DNA from 2 places in the Endozoicomonas sp. ALB091 genome. Region 1 is predicted to be linked to the other one. Evidence: predicted binding sites of a transcription regulator. Region 1 holds the regulator's gene; the other holds the start of a gene.
What was found. The regulator FNR, encoded in region 1, switches genes on or off when oxygen is low (the NO sensors DNR and NnrR bind a similar motif). The targets are predictions, from matches to a motif close to TTGATNTANATCAA.

Region 1 (7,959 bases):
GCAATAGCCTGAAAGCCCTGATCCAGGTAGGTGCTCAGCTTGATGTTAAAGATAATTCCGGCCGTACTGCCATGCACTATGCCGTTGATATGTCCTTTATTCATTTCTCATTTGATGCTTCCCTCAGCCTGCTGATTCGGGCGAAGGCGGATCTGAATATTCCCGATCAAGACGGCAATACCGTTCTGCATATGGCGGCATTCAATGGCAACCTGAAAGTTGTCAGGATGCTGTTGAATGCCGGCGCAGATCATCGGGTGAGAAACAGACATGGCAGGACTCCCCTGGTACTTGCCAGACAGCTCAATCACACATCCTGCATCGACAGGCTGAAACGACTGCCTTATGTGATGTAATGCCTGGTTATCGACCACTCAGCCTGTTAATGGTTACGAGATCAAGAGGAGGGACTTTGTCAGCCTCCTGGACTCCGCTTCAGGCTGAACGGAGATTGTTCACATCAAACTCATTGAATTGATGTACCAGGTGGGAAAATGTTTTTCCGGATTGAAACTGAATATTACGTTTACGGTATCAATGATCTACTATTTGAATTCATGATTTTGGAAAGAATCAGTACGCCGCAGGTTGGTAATTACCTTATCCGTTTTTGTGAGTGGGGATAAGGTTCTTCGGCGTTGTTTTATGGTAAAGAGTGACCTTTTGACACAACCATTCTTTATAGAATAAACAGCAGGATTCTACAGTATTTTTGTGCAGGGGTAGCAAAATGACAGATCATGATAAGTGGCAGAAATGGTTGATGGCTCGCAGGGATGAGCTGAATACGCGTCTGGGTAAAATTAAAAAGGATGCTTCCCGAAAAAACAGTGCAGACTGGTCTGAGCAGGCGCAGGAACGGGAGAATGATGAGGTTATTGATGCACTGGGTAACGAGGCGGTGATTGAACTGGGTAAAATTAACCGCGCCCTTGATCGTATAAATGAGGGCGATTACGGTTTCTGCCTGTCCTGCGGTAAGGAAATTCCGGTTCAGCGCCTTGAGGTTATGCCTTATGCTGACCTTTGTGTTCAATGTGCTGAGGCCAAGGGGTTGTAGGGGAGCATCATCAAGGCGATAAGGGAGCAGGCAGGCTGAATCCTGTTATGCCGGTTTGGCTGCAGCCTGGTTAAAGTACGTTGACTCCTCTGTGGAGCAGCCTGATTCAATAATCATCTTTTGATAGCTTTCGCAGAAGCTCTGGAGTGTTCCGGGGTTTCTGCTGTGGAAGTGCTTTTGCCATAATCTGGCCATGGCAGTGATGTCTTCTTTATCAATATCTTCGATCTGAATACCGCAGCGGTGATAGATAAGCCAGGCAATGGCGGTGGCGTAAACCAGGTTGGTCGCCAGTTCATGATGGGGGTGGGAAAGAAACTCCCGCTGGCTGGCCAGTCCCCGAACTTTGCTGGATAAGTCAGCGTTTGGTGCCAGAAACAGGTCCCAGATATTGCGGTGCATGCGAGGAGAAATCTGATAGATACCGAGTGCCTGGTGATTGGCCTGTTTCAGATGAAAACCAAGCCCGGACTCTCTGGCTGCGGTACCAAGCAGCAGGTTCTCAGCAGTAGGGCTCCACATACCCAGATGCTTGAGTGCGGGGCGAACAACATAGTGCCTTAGTTCCTTGGCGCATATTCCCATTTGCAAAGTCCTTTTCCCGGGTAGATCCCGGTCTGTGCGTCCTGTAACTGCGGGAGGGGCTCTCAGATCCAGACATTAACCCTGGATCTAAGAGACATATCGTATCATCCCTGAAATTCTGAACTGAGGGTGGTTTTACTCACCGGCAAAATTGCACAGGGCATAGGTTGGAATGCCCGCCGCATTGAGTCTGTCAGCGCCCTTGAGGTCTGGCAGATTGATGATAGCTGCAGCTTCCAGTGTGCTGGCTCCTGCTTGTCGAATCAACTGATCCCCAGCCAGCAGTGTGCCTCCGGTGGCGATAAGGTCATCCACTAACAGAATTTTTTCACCGGCCTTAATGGTGTCTTCATGCATTTCCAGTACGGCTTTGCCATATTCAAGGTCATACTCGACACTGAGGGTTTTGCCTGGCAGTTTGCCTTTCTTGCGAAACAGTGCCAGCGGCTTGTTCATGATATAGGACAGTGTCGAGCCAAGCAGGAAACCGCGGGCATCAAGCGCGCCAATGCGATCAAAAGTCTGGTTCTCATAACGCTGAACCATGACATCCACGGCCTTACGCCAGGCTTCCGGGTTTTCAAACAGTGTGGTGATATCCCGAAACAGGATGCCTTCATGGGGCCAGTCCGCGATGGTTCTGATTTGCGTTCGCAGATATTCCTGAACGGATGAACATTCGTTTGTATGCATGGGAGGGAGCATGCCGCTGTCAGTCAATGGATAAAAAGGAAGAAGCCACCTCAAAGGGTAGCTTCTTTAGAGGATAAAGTCAGGCGTTGGTAGCAATCGGTTCCAGTGTTTTTCCCCCGGCCAGGGCACAGAGTTCAACCGAGTTGCGAATTTCGATTTCCTTGCCCACGGCGGAGATCAGGCCGTTTTTCTGGAATCGGGTAAATACACGACTAACCGTTTCTACCGCCAGACCCAGGTAGTTCCCCATCTCATTTCTCGACATGGACAGACGGAACGACTGGGAAGAAAAACCCCGGCGACGAAAACGGCTGGCCAGGTTAATCAGGAAGGTGGCAATACGTTCATCGGCGTTTTTCTTGGACAGCAGCATCATCATTTGCTGGTCTTCACGGATACGCTTGCTCATCAGGCGCATCAGATGTCGGCGCAATTCCGGGAATTGATCGGAAAGGGTTTCCAGTTGCTCAAAAGGAATCTCGCAGATCATGGTGGTTTCCATCGCCTGGGCCGACACCGGATAGGTATCCGTATCCATACCGCTCAGGCCAAGAATTTCGCTGGGCAGGTAAAATCCGGTGATTTGTTCCTCACCTTCATTGGTCGCTGTGTAGGTTTTGAGAGCCCCTGAGCGAACAGCAAAGACACTGGTAAAGGGGTCACCTTCCAGAAACAGGTGTTCGCCTTTTTTCAAAGGACGCCCACGCTTGATAATGTGATCCAGCTGATCGATATCCTTAATGCTCAGTGCCAGTGGCAGGCACAGTGAGCTGAGGCTGCAGTCTCTGCAGGCCACATGGCTCGGCTGTCGGACGTTGGGCTTTGACGTCATTGAGAGGCCTCAAAGTCGTATTTGGCGAAATTCGACACTGTTTATGGAAAACCAAGTGTATGAAAAGTGTTACCGGAGTGTAAATCAGGTATGTACGCAACCGGGCAGACCCAGGGTAGGGGTTTGGTGCTGCTTCAGCAATGCGTCATAAACTGCGGTGGTTCCGGTGAGCTCTCATCTGCCGTGTCATCTATCAAGCTCAGGGCTGACCCTGATCATGGTATGGTCATGGCTCCTGGTGGTTGTGTGTCTTTATCCCTGAAAATCAATCTGACATTGTCTTATGTCACAGGATTAAATTTTCGTTCGTGGTATTTAACGGACATGGCAGATTTTGCACTTATGTTTCAAGTAAATCAATGTGATAGTGGTGGCAAGTCGTCGTCAGTTTCAGTTTTTTTCTGATAAACCGGTGAGCTGCAGAGAGGTTTCGGTTCTGTGCGGGATGATCAGTCGTTGTCGGTACTGGCGGGAGAGGGGCTCCGGAGCCTGGTGATTGCTCCGGAGTGTTACTCAGATAACCTTTGAGAAGAGCGTCTTCTCTTTCATCTCCGGTTGATGGAGATAGTGGTCGAACTGCATACAGATGTTACGGATCAGCAGTGTTCCCTTTGGCAGTACTTCCAGCAAGCCATCGCTATTGAGACTGATCAGGCCGTCTGCCCTCATCGGCTCCAGCCTTGCCAGCTCATCCCGGAAGTAATCCCTGAATTGAATATCAAACCGCTGTTCAATATCGCTGAAGTTCAGTTTGAAGTGGCAGATCAGCTGGGTAATCACTGCCTGGCGGACTTTGTCATCAGCGGTCATCTTCAGGCCGCGAACCACTGGCAACTGCTGTTCATTGATCATTGCACAGTACCGGGCTTCATCGGTGCTGTTCTGGATATAAGTGTCGCCTACCTGGCTGATGGCAGACACGCCCATGCCGATCAGGTCGCAATGACCATGGGTGGTATAACCCTGGAAATTCCGGTGCAGCGTGCCTTCTTCCCGGGCAATGGCCAGTTCATCGTCTGGCAGGGCAAAGTGATCCATACCGATGTAGATGTAGCCCTGATCCAGCAGTTTTTCCGTGGCCTGATGCAGAATGTCCAGCTTCACTTCCGGCGCAGGCAGATCCTGCTCATTAATTCGGCGCTGTGGTTTGAAGCGGTGGGGCAGGTGGGCGTAGTTAAACAGGGATAGCCTGTCCGGGGCCATATCAGCCACACGATCGATGGTTTCCATAAAACTGTTGGTGGTCTGGAAAGGCAGGCCGTAAATCAGGTCCATGTGTACCGAGCGGAATGCCATGACCCTGGAAGCATCAAGAATGGATTGAATCATGCTTTCAGGTTGAACCCGGTTAACGGCTTGCTGAACTTTGGGGTTCAGGTCCTGAACGCCCATGCTGATTCGGTTGAAGCCAAGGTCCCTCAGGGTGCCCATCATGGGCCAGTCTACTTCCCTGGGATCCAGTTCAATGGAGTAGTCTGCGGTATCGCTTTGGGTCAGTTGGAAGTGCTGACGGATATGGCCCATCAGATCCCTCATCTGATCTCTGCTCAGAAAGGTCGGTGTGCCGCCGCCAAAGTGCAGTTGCTCGACCCGCTGTTCCTGACTGTAGAGTGCTGCCTGCATCTCTATTTCACGAAACAGGTATTCCAGATAACTATTGGCGCGCCCACGGTGTTTGGTGACAATTTTATTACAGGCGCAGTAATAACAGACATGGGAGCAGAACGGGATATGAAAGTAGAGTGACAGGGGATTGATGGCCCTGGCACTGGAGTGGGCATTGTGATGATATTTCTCAATATCAAAGCTGCCATCAAACTGCACCGCCGTGGGATAGGAGGTATAACGCGGGCCTGAGTGGTTGTATCGGTGAATCAGGTCTTTATCCCAAACTGGTGCGGTATTCATTATTGCTCTCGGTAATCTTCATGTCTTATTAGTCAGTGTGTTCGCCTTCTGGTCGGTCTTTTTGTGCCGGAAAGGGTAAGGCAAAAACAGTCGGTATTACGTCATGATGTTTTTGGCTAGTTTAGAAAGATTTTCAAGGTTGTTCTTTGATCGGTGTCAATAGGTATGAACCGAACTGGCATGCCTTAGTGGTTCGTCTTTAGGGCATGTGATGAGGATTGTGTCCAACGTGGCGTGAAGTTGTTGAGGTTGGCTATTGTATCTGCCATCTGGTTATTAATCGAGCAAATAATGCTTTGGCTGGCAGGGTTGTGCTGAAAAGGGTCTGATTGATAGTGATTGGTGGGTTCATTGAATGTGCTATTTTTGCTGCTAGATCATAAAAATTCACAAATATGTCCTGGTCACTGATCAGACAGGAGGAGTAATTATGGGTGCAGACATACATATGTATGCTGAATTCAGAAATAGTGTCGGGCAATGGGAAGAAATCCCGGGTTACGAACCTTTTTCAGATCGCAATCGTCATGTCTTTTCATTTTTTTCCGAGGGTTTTGTCAGAAGCGATTATGACTGGGGCTCCTGGCATGTTACTCCGTATCCCATTATTGAGGAGGCTCGGGGGCTGCCCGGAGATGTCAGTCTTTCCATCAAGGCCAAGTCTGATGAATGGGGAACGGGTGGATCTGGCCACTCCTGGCTGTCTGTTGATGAATTGGTTTCTTACGACTACAACAAGCCTTTAAGAGAAAGGGGCGTTGATGTTCCCGAAGAGTTTGTCAAGCTTACGATCAGGGAATCGTTGGGGGAAAAGTATTTTTTGGAGTTGGCTGAGTTGCAGAAGCAAAAAGCGGAGCGCCTCGTCTTTTGGTTTGATTTCTGATTCAAAACTTTAAGAGCCTCCTAGGAGGCAGAACTTTTTTTTTCCTTTTATCACATATGGTGATGGTGCAGCATGGACATCAACCACCTCTGGTGTGCGCCGGGCATAGACCACAAGCCAAAAAGGATAATCAGCAACCCCGCCAGGTTGCGGGTGATACTGGCTTGGATAATGCCGCTGAGCTGTCTTGAGAACGCACCAAGCAGGAACACTGAGGGTATGGTGCCTATACCAAATGAGGCCATTAACAGCGCACCCTGTACCGGTTTTCCCTGAGTGGCGCTCCAGGCCAGGGTGCTGTAGACCAGGCCGCAGGGTAACCACCCCCAGAGCATGCCAATGGCGAGGGCATTGGGAAAGTTTTTGATGGGCAGCAGTGCTTTGGCCTTGGGCTGGATATGTTGCCAGAGCTTATGTCCGATCTTTTCCAGATGTGTCAGACCACGCCACCAACCGGTCAGATAAAGCCCCATGGCGATCAGCATAATGGCCGCAAAATAGCGCAGTCCCATCTTTACTTCCGGGCTGATACCGCCCAGGTACCAGCCAATGCTGGCCAGAAGGAGACCAGCGATGGCGTAGCTGGTAATTCGTCCGAGATGATAGGTCAGCATCAGCCAGAAGATCTGTGCACGGGACTTGCCTGCCAGGGAGAGGCTGAGGGCGGAAGTAATGCCGCCACACATGCCGATACAGTGGGCGCTGCCCAGTATGCCCAGGGTTAATGCGGAAAGTAAGGTGGGGACTTCATTTATGGTCATGTGAATCAGCTTTTGGTATCTGTTGAGGCTCATCAAAAAGAATGCTGTGGGCTGGCCCTTCAAGGTCGTCAAACTGACCGTCGTCTACTGCCCAGAAAAAGAGTTTGATCGCTACAGCGATCAGGATCAGGGCCAGAGGGATCAGAATAATCAGGCTTTCCATGGTCAGGCAGCTCCTCTGGGTTCAAGGTGGGCGTAAACTTCTTCTGACTCGGTCGGTGCTTTGGGCAGTTTTCCCGGGCGGTTCAGTCGCAGGGCGTTGGCCACCACGATCAGTGAGCTGAGCGCCATGCCGGTAGCGGCCATCCATGGGGCAATCATGCCTGCTGCGGCCAGGGGCAGGGCGGCAAGGTTGTAGCCAAGGGACCATGCCAGGTTTTGCCGGATAATTTTCCGGGTTCTTATGGTCAGGTTAAAGGCATCGGCCAGTCGCTCAAGGTTGCCGGAAATCAATACTGCATCTGCACTGGTGCGCGCCAGGTCTGAGGCGTTGCCCATGGCCATGGAGATATCCGCCCCCGCCAGAACGGGAACATCATTGATGCCATCACCAACCATCAAGACTTTGTGGCCCTGACTCTGCAGCGTCTGGATATAGCGCAGCTTGTCATCCGGGCTGCTTTCAGACTTCCATTGCCGTATACCCAGGGATTCAGCGGTTGCCGCCACCACCGGCTCGGCATCACCACTGAGCAGGGTTACGGTTTTGCCCATCTGTTGCAGCCGTTGGATTGTGTGGGCGGCCTCAGGGCGCAGGCTGTCGGTAATCCTGAACCAGCAGAGCGGTTGCCAGAGTTTCTGGTCAGTACTTTCTGACATCAGCAACCACTGTCCATCCTGTTCTGGCGTTGCCACATTGCCGGATGGACAGACAAAGTCGGGTCGTCCGATGCGGTAAAGGCGGTTGCCAATGGTGCCTTCTATCCCCTGGCCAAGATGGTTTTTCACCTCGCGAGCCTGCTCATGCAATGACTCAACGGTGTAGAAAAAGGCTCTGGCGATAGGGTGTTCAGAGTGTGCTTCCAGGGCTGCTGCCCGCTGAAGCAACGCTTCTTTTGAACTGTTGCCGTTATCAAGAGAAACCACCTGGCTTAACGACAGTTCCCCTTTGGTTAAGGTGCCGGTTTTATCAAAGATCACATGGTCGATGGTTTTCAGGCCTTCCAGAACATGACCACGGGTCACCAGCAGGCCAAGGCGGTGCAGATAGCCGGTAGCCGCAGTCAGGGCGGCAGGG
Region 2 (7,959 bases), on a different contig from region 1:
TGCCAGCTGATCGCCCTCGTTCGCGGCATGACAGATTGCCAGGATATCCGCCTTTTTTGTCTGGCTCTTATTTAACAGACTGGGAACACCCGACGCCAGCAGCTTATGACAGCGCTTTTCTATGGCCGGATTACAGACCAGGGTTTCCAGGCAGCCAAAGTTACCGCAGTAACACCGTTCTCCCAGCGGATCGATCTGAATATGGCCAATCTCGCCAACGGCCAGGGTGCTGCCTTCATAGAGCTTATCGTCCAGAATCATACCGGCTCCCACCCCGTTATGGACGCTGACAAAGAGGCTGTTTCTAAATCCACGGCTGACACCAAAGTGGTGCTCGGCCAGCGCCATGGACGAAATAAAGTTGTTGATAAAGCAGGGAATCCCCAATGCGTCAGACACCTGCTCTGCCAAAGGGAGATTGCTGACCGAAAGGTGGGGCATGAAAGTAATAATCCCTTTGGCTGAATTGACCAGCCCGGGCGTTGTGATGCCAACACCGGCCAGACAACGAATATACTTCTTATGGGTTTTGAGGAATTTTCTCAGTGAGGCAATCAGCTGTTTGGTAAATTCAACCTGATTCAAAGGCTGAATTGGCTCTGAGTACTCAGCCAGCAGCTTGCCTGACAGGTCACACAACCCCAGGTGGAGTTTGGTTCTGCCTGCCCTTGCCGCAAGAATCTGGATCTGGCCCTGCCGGGGAGCCAGCGATGTGGCCCGACGCCCCCGTTCAGAGGTCTGCTGTTCCTGTTCAACAATCAGGCCTGCTTCCATCAGTTGTCGGGTGATACGGGTCACGCTACCGGCAGCCAGACGACATTGTCTGGCTATCTGGATTCTCGAGATGGAGCCATGATCAACAATCGCTTGGTAAACAGCAGAAATGTTCCGCTCTTTTACAAAGTCCAGATTAGCAATTACTGTCGTCATTTTTGTAGTTTCAGCTCACCACCGCTCACCGTACCCTGCAGGGTAAAGTTGTCATCGAAAATGGCAAGGTTGGCAAACTGCCCAACCGCAATGCTGCCCATCTGACTTTCAATATGAATGGCTTTTGCTGCATTGACGGTAGCCATGCGAATCACTGCCTGAGGCTCAATCCCTGCCCGAATGCTATTGGCGACCGCAGCAATCATGGTGAGTGCGGAGCCTGCCAGGGTGCCATCTGCATTGGAGCACTTGCCATCCTGGTGGTAGATGGTTTGTCCGGCGAAGACAAAGGTGGCCATATCCGTACCGGTCGGCGTGGTTGCATCGGTCACCAGCACCAGACGGTCCTGCATCAGACGATGGGCGATGCGCAGGTTTTCCCAGGACAGGTGAAGACCGTCAGCAATGATACCGGCACCCATAGCATGGCTGTCAAAGACGGCACCTACCATACCAGGCTCGCGGCTGCCCAGGGGGCTCATGGCGTTATGCAGATGAGTGGCAAAGGTTGCCCCCGCCTGTTCTGCCGCTTTAGCCTGTGCACAGGTGGCATTGGTGTGGCCGATGGACACAACAATGCCCGCTTTACTCAGCGTTTCAATGGTGCCTTCAGGGCAGACTTCCGGTGCCAGTGTCACCATGGCAATGACGTCGGCATTGTCACAGAAAAAATCGATCATTGCGCAGGATGGCCCACGGATGACGTCCGGATCATGAATGCCTTTGCGCTGAGGGTTCAGGTAAGGGCCTTCCAGATGGATGCCGGGTACACGATCCGGATGCCTGGCCATGTATTCACGGGTGACCTTGACCGCTTGTCGCATATCCTCATCACTGCTGGTAATCAGCGTAGGAAGAAATGCCGTACAACCTGAGCGAAGGTTGGTCTTGTGCATGATATCCAGCGTATTGATGGAGATATCACTGTTAAAAAGAACACCACCGCAGCCGTTTAATTGCAGGTCGATAAAACCAGGGCTTAACGTAAGACCGCCGAGGTCTACTTTTTTCAGGCTATCAGCACCCTGATGATCACCGGCAATATCCTCCGCCTTGCCAATGGCCGAAATTCGGCCATTCTCTATAATGATGGTATCAAACGACGACTGTTCCGGGTCACCGGTTAACGGTTTGCAATTAACCAGCGCGTAACTCTTTTCCGGGCTGATGACCAGATCCGCAGACATATCAAAAGTCCCTGATGTTTTCAGACTCAATATCCTGGAAGTAGCGCAGAGTGCGAACTTTCAGATCCAGGGTGGCAGGGTCATCACAGATCATCGTCGCTTTTGGATGAAGCTGCAGGGCTGAGATTGTCCACATATGGTTGACTGATCCTTCAACCGTGGCCTGAACCGCACGGGATTTATCAGAACCCGTGGCCAGAATCATCAGCTCACGGGAGTCCAGAACCGTTCCGACACCCACGGTAAGTGCCAGTTTTGGTACCTGGCTGATGTCCTGATCAAAGAAGCGCGCGTTGGCTTCACGGGTTTCCGTGGTCAGCGTCTTCAGGCGGGTACGGGAGGATAGTGAAGAACCGGGTTCATTAAATGCGATGTGCCCATCGTGTCCGACACCACCCATAAACAGCTCAATACCGCCACAATGTTTAATCGCTGTTTCATAACGCAGGCATTCAGCTTCCAGATTTTCTGCGTTACCGTCCAGAAAGTTAATGTTTGCTGCCGGGATATCCATATGATCAAAGAAGTGGCGGTGCATGAACATTCGGTAACATTCCGGGTGATCGGCAGGCAGGCCAACGTATTCGTCCATGTTGAAGGTAACAACATGGGCAAAGCTGACTTCTCCTTCCCTGTGCAGACGAACCAGTTCCTGATATGTCGGGATGGGTGTGCCGCCGGTTGGCAGGCCGAGAACAAAGGGGCGTTCAGGGGTCGGATTAAATGCCTTGATCCGGCTGACAATGTATCGAGCAGCCCAACGACCAACGGCTGGCTTGTTTTTCAGAGGTATAAAGCGCATGTCGTGAACTCCAGGCTTCTCTAACCTGCTCAGGGGGTGTTGTCATAGCTTATTTATTTTTTAATGAAAAATAAAGGCGGTTGGCAATGTGCTCAACGGGTAGAAAATGTCTTTAAGTAATGATCTGAGTCAATGTATTTGCTTTTTTATTTTTCTTGGAAAAATAAATCAGTAAAATTCCGCGCCACACTGAACGAGACATACTCTCACTGTAAAGAATTAAATGGTTGATCAATCATGAACATTTTTGGTTACTTGCAGAAACTCGGTAAGGCGCTGATGCAGCCCTTTGCCGGTAAGGTGAAGAAAAGTGCGGCTACTGGAGATCTGAGTGCTACCCAGTCGCGTCAGACTCAGCAAGTAGCGGCGGCTGTTTCTACGGAGACAGTGAAAAAAAAAGTGGAAGTAAAAGATACTGCTCTGTTCGCCCGTCAGTGCCTGAAAGTGCTGGGTGGCCACCAGAACGTGACTCAGATTGATGCCTGTGTCACACGCCTGCGTCTGACGCTGAAAGATACGGCCAGCGTCAGTGATGACCGTATTAAGGCGCTGGGGGCAGCGGCGGTGGTTCGTGTGGGTGACAAGAACCTGCAAATCGTCGTCGGTCCCCAGGCTGAAATAATTGCTGATGAAATGAAAAAGATCCCGGTGACGGATGATCTTGCCAATGTTGAGGTTTCTGCATGACGCTCTCCCATCAAGATGTCAAAAAAGAGGGCAAACCTTGCCAACTGTCACTGGTTGCGCCTCTGTCCGGAATGCTGTTATCCATCGAGGAATCCACTGACCCGGTATTTGCTGGTCGACTGATCGGTGACGGTATTGTGATCAACCCAACGGACTCTGTGGTACTGGCACCGTGCGCCGGTACCATCAGCCAGCTCCATGACGCCAGACATGCCGTGGCGATCAAGACAGATTCCGGTGTGGAAGTGTTGATCCATGTGGGCATCGATACGGTTGTTCTGCGTGGTGAAGGCTTTGAGACCAACGTTAAAATAGGCGACAAAGTGTCTGTTGGTCAGCAGCTGTTGTCGTTTGATCCCGAGTTTGTCGGAGCCAGGGCGGCCAGCCTGCAGACCGCGATTATGATCACCACCGGGGAAACCGGTGTGGTGGTAAATCCCCGTACCGAAGTAACAGCGGGGCAGGATACCGTATTTGCCATTGGGGCTGAGCCTGAAAAGGAGATGTCCACCGAGAGCAAATACAGCCGCCAGGACAGCATTACCCTGACAGACGATTTTGTGTTGATGAACCCATTGGGTCTTCATGCCCGCCCTTCTGCCACTCTGATTCAGATTATCAAAGGCTTCAATTCTGATGTGATGATTCTGAACAAAGACACTGGCAAAGAGTGCAAGGCCAACAGTCTGACTGCTCTGATGGGGCTGCAGACGGTGCTGGGTTCTAACCTGCAAATCACCGTCACCGGCCCTGATGCCAAAGAAGCGATGGCAGCCATTCTGGATGGTTTCCGCAGTGGTTTGGGTGAAGCCGTGGCCGACGTGCTGCCGGGCGCTGATGAAGCCATGGAAGAAGAAGCGCCACTGCTTGGACCGGTAGAAGGCTCCGATGGTCGTTTACCCGGCGTTAAAGCGGCACCGGGTATGGCCATTGGCAAGCTGCACCATCTGGTTCATGAACTGCCCAGCTACCCGGAAGAGGGTGTTGGTGTCAGCGATGAACTGGGTCAGCTTGGCTACGGTATCCAAAAAGCCCGGGAGTCCCTGCAGCAGCTGGTGACTAAAATGGAAGCGGATCATGTAGGTGGTCATGCAGAAGTATTTGTTGCCCATCAGCAGTTACTGGACGACCCGGCGATCAGTGATCGTGCCCGTGAACTGATTGAAGCAGGCAAGAGCGCCATGTGGGCATGGCACCGAAGTTTTCTGGCCGAAGCGGATGAAATGCGCAAGCTGGATAACCCGCTGCTGGCGGCCCGGGCCATCGATGTAGAAGACGTTGGTCTTAGGGTTCTGCGCTACCTGATGGGCGTTGAAGGTGGCACCGATCAGCTGCCGGAAAACACCATCCTCTGTCTGGAAGACATTACGCCTTCGGAAGTGGTGACTCTCGATCGCCAGCGCGTGATTGGTATCGTGACCCTGCACGGCGGCGCGACTTCCCATGCGGCGATTCTGGCCGGTTCCCTGGGTATTCCTTACCTGGTCAACGTACCGGGCAGTGTTCGTCAGTATGAGAACGGTACCGATGTTATCCTGAACACCAACAAGGGGTACATGCTGGTTAATCCTACTCAGGAAGAGATCGACAGAACCGTTGCCCGCCAGGAACGTGCGGCGGCGGAACATGCTGCGGCGCTGCAAGTGGCGGACCAGCCTGCGGTGACTCTGGATGGCCATCATGTTGAGATCGCTGCCAATATCGCCAACCAGGACGATGCGGAAAAAGCGGTCAAAATGGGTGCTGAAGCGGTAGGTCTGCTGCGTTCCGAGTTCCTCTATATGGAACGTGCAACCGAACCCACCATGGATGAGCAGATAAAAGCCTACGAAGGTATTCTGGACGCTATGGGTAAAGACCGTCCGGTCATTATCCGTACTCTGGACGTCGGTGGTGACAAGCCTCTGGCTTATCTGCCCCTGCCAAGAGAGGAGAACCCGTTCCTGGGTGAACGTGGCGTGCGTATCGGTATTAACCGTCCGACCATGCTGCGCAAGCAGGTTCGTGCGATCCTGAAGGCGGCTCATGCCGGTCATGCCCGTATCATGTTCCCGATGATCAGCTCCCTGGATGAATTCCGTGCCGTGAAAAAACTGGTGCTGGAAGAGCAGGAAACGACAGGCGTCACCGTTGAAGTGGGTATTATGATTGAGGTGCCGTCCGCTGCGCTGCTGGCCGATCATTTTGCTAAAGAAGTGGACTTCTTCTCCATCGGTACCAATGACCTGACCCAGTACACCCTGGCTGTTGACCGTGGTCATCCAAAACTGGCGGCACGGGTCGATGGTCTTCACCCGGCAGTATTGCGCCTGATCGATATGACGGTGAAAGCAGCCAACAAAGAAGGCAAGTGGACGGGTATCTGTGGCAGCCTGGCCAGTGACCCGAATGCGGTGCCTATCCTGGTCGGCCTGGGCGTTCAGGAACTGTCCATCAGTGTCCCGGCAATCCCGGTGGTTAAGGCCCGTGTTCGCAGTCTGAACTATAAGCACTGCCAGAGCCTGGCCCGTGAAGCGCTGACTCTGGATTCAGTAGAAGACGTAAGAAGTTTGACTGCCTGATCGCAGACGATCGTCTTTCTGAAAGCCCCCTGGTTTTGGCCATGGGGCTTTTTTATTGCTGTCTGAAATATGTAGTTTTCCTGAGTTAGTACGTAGTTGTACTTTAAATCACATGGTCTTGATTCAGGTCATCTGCCGGTTAATTACTGTCCAATTATAATGCCCACCATTTGGTTGGCGGCACTTTTTGTTCACACCTTTATGTCTGCAGGGAAAGCAGAATCTGATAATTGTCTGAGCAATCTGTGATCACGACCAGTATTTATGATGGGGTGGCGATATCAATGAAAGAAATTGTGGATAAAGTGCTTGCTTCCACGGTGAAGCGAAGAACGTTTATGAAGTGGGGAACCGCTGCGGGCGGTGCGGCAGTCGTTGCTGCGCGCACACTACCTGTGAAAGCTTCTGCGACAGAGGCCAAACCTGCGGTTGAAGAGATCAAGTCAGTGTGGTCTGCCTGTACGGTCAACTGCGGCTCCCGCTGTGCACTGCGTCATCAGGTAAAAGACGGTGTGATCATCCATACCGAAACCGATAACACCGGTGACGATATCTATGGTGACCACCAGGTTCGGGCCTGTCTCCGTGGTCGTTCCTTCCGCAAGCGCGTCTACAACCCTGACCGTCTGAAATACCCAATGAAGCGTGTCGGTAAGCGTGGTGAAGGTCGATTTGAGCGCATCAGCTGGGATGAAGCGTTTGACACCATCGCTGATAACCTGAAGCGCATCAAAAAAGAGTATGGCAATGAAGCCATCTATCTCAACTATTGTACTGGTACGCTGGGAGGCACGGTTTCCAAATCCTGGCCACCAGCCGCCACACCGATCGCCCGTCTGATGAACTGCTGGGGCGGTTATCTTAACCACTATGGTGATTACAGTACGGCCCAGATTGCCGTGAGTTTACCGTATTTGTACGGCGGCAGCTGGGTAGATAATAACTGTACGTCAGATGTTGTGAATACCAGGCTGGTGGTCAATTTTGGCAACAACCCGGCGGAAACCCGGATGAGTGGCGGCGGTATTGTTTATCATCTGACCGAAGCCCGGCAACGCAGTAATGCACGTATGATCACCTTTGATCCGCGCATGACCGATACGGTCCTGGGTGCCAATGATGAGTGGGTTCCTCTGCGACCGGGTACCGATGCCGCAATGGTAGCCGGTATGGCGTGGGTGATGATTAGCGAAAACCTGGTGGATAATGAATTCCTGGGCAAGTACACCATCGGCTACGATGAAAACTCACTGCCTGCCAGCGCACCGAAAGGCGCTTCCTGGAAATCCTATATTCTGGGCAAAGGCGATGATGGTGTTGAAAAGACCCCGCAATGGGCGGCAAAAATAACCGGTGTCCCGGCAGACACCATCATCCGTCTGGCCCGTGAAATTGCCATGACCAAACCCTGCAATATTATGCAGGGCTGGGGACTTCAACGCACCGCCAATGGTGAGCAGGCCAGTCGGGCTATCTGTATGCTGGCGGTAATGACCGGTAATGTGGGTATTCCCGGTGGTGGTACTGGTGCCCGTGAAAGCAGCTACTCCATGCCCTTTGCGGTCTTTCCGACACTGACCAACCCGGTATCAACGTCCATTCCCATGTTCCTCTGGACGGATGCCATTTACCGTCATGATGAAATGACCGCGTTGACTGCGGGTATTCGTGGTGCAGAAAAGTTGACTCAGCCCATCAAATTTATCTGGAACTATGCCGGTAACTGCATCATCAACCAGCATGCGGACACCAATCGCACCCATGACATTCTCCAGGATGACAGCCAGTGTGA

Region 2: ACO6UX_RS18320 (DMSO/selenate family reductase complex A subunit) is a predicted target of FNR. The motif match lies at 6,286-6,299, and genes of this name have one in related genera.

What each region holds. Positions count from the first base shown of each region.
Region 1 is NZ_JBLYNQ010000017.1:19,615-27,573, forward strand. Features, by position in the region: gene ACO6UX_RS24040 (ankyrin repeat domain-containing protein) at 1-356, shown strand, start outside; gene ACO6UX_RS24045 (TraR/DksA family transcriptional regulator) at 731-1,060, shown strand; gene ACO6UX_RS24050 (hypothetical protein) at 1,106-1,645, opposite strand; gene ACO6UX_RS24055 (adenine phosphoribosyltransferase) at 1,781-2,338, opposite strand; gene fnr (fumarate/nitrate reduction transcriptional regulator Fnr) at 2,418-3,170, opposite strand; gene hemN (oxygen-independent coproporphyrinogen III oxidase) at 3,684-5,078, opposite strand; gene ACO6UX_RS24070 (hypothetical protein) at 5,509-5,961, shown strand; gene ACO6UX_RS24075 (sulfite exporter TauE/SafE family protein) at 6,012-6,722, opposite strand; gene ccoS (cbb3-type cytochrome oxidase assembly protein CcoS) at 6,709-6,885, opposite strand; gene ACO6UX_RS24085 (heavy metal translocating P-type ATPase) at 6,888-7,959, opposite strand, start outside.
Region 2 is NZ_JBLYNQ010000008.1:395,979-403,937, forward strand. Features, by position in the region: gene ACO6UX_RS18295 (ROK family protein) at 1-930, opposite strand, end outside; gene nagA (N-acetylglucosamine-6-phosphate deacetylase) at 927-2,117, opposite strand; gene nagB (glucosamine-6-phosphate deaminase) at 2,119-2,919, opposite strand; gene ACO6UX_RS18310 (glucose PTS transporter subunit EIIB) at 3,157-3,606, shown strand; gene ptsP (phosphoenolpyruvate--protein phosphotransferase) at 3,603-6,167, shown strand; gene ACO6UX_RS18320 (DMSO/selenate family reductase complex A subunit) at 6,398-7,959, shown strand, end outside.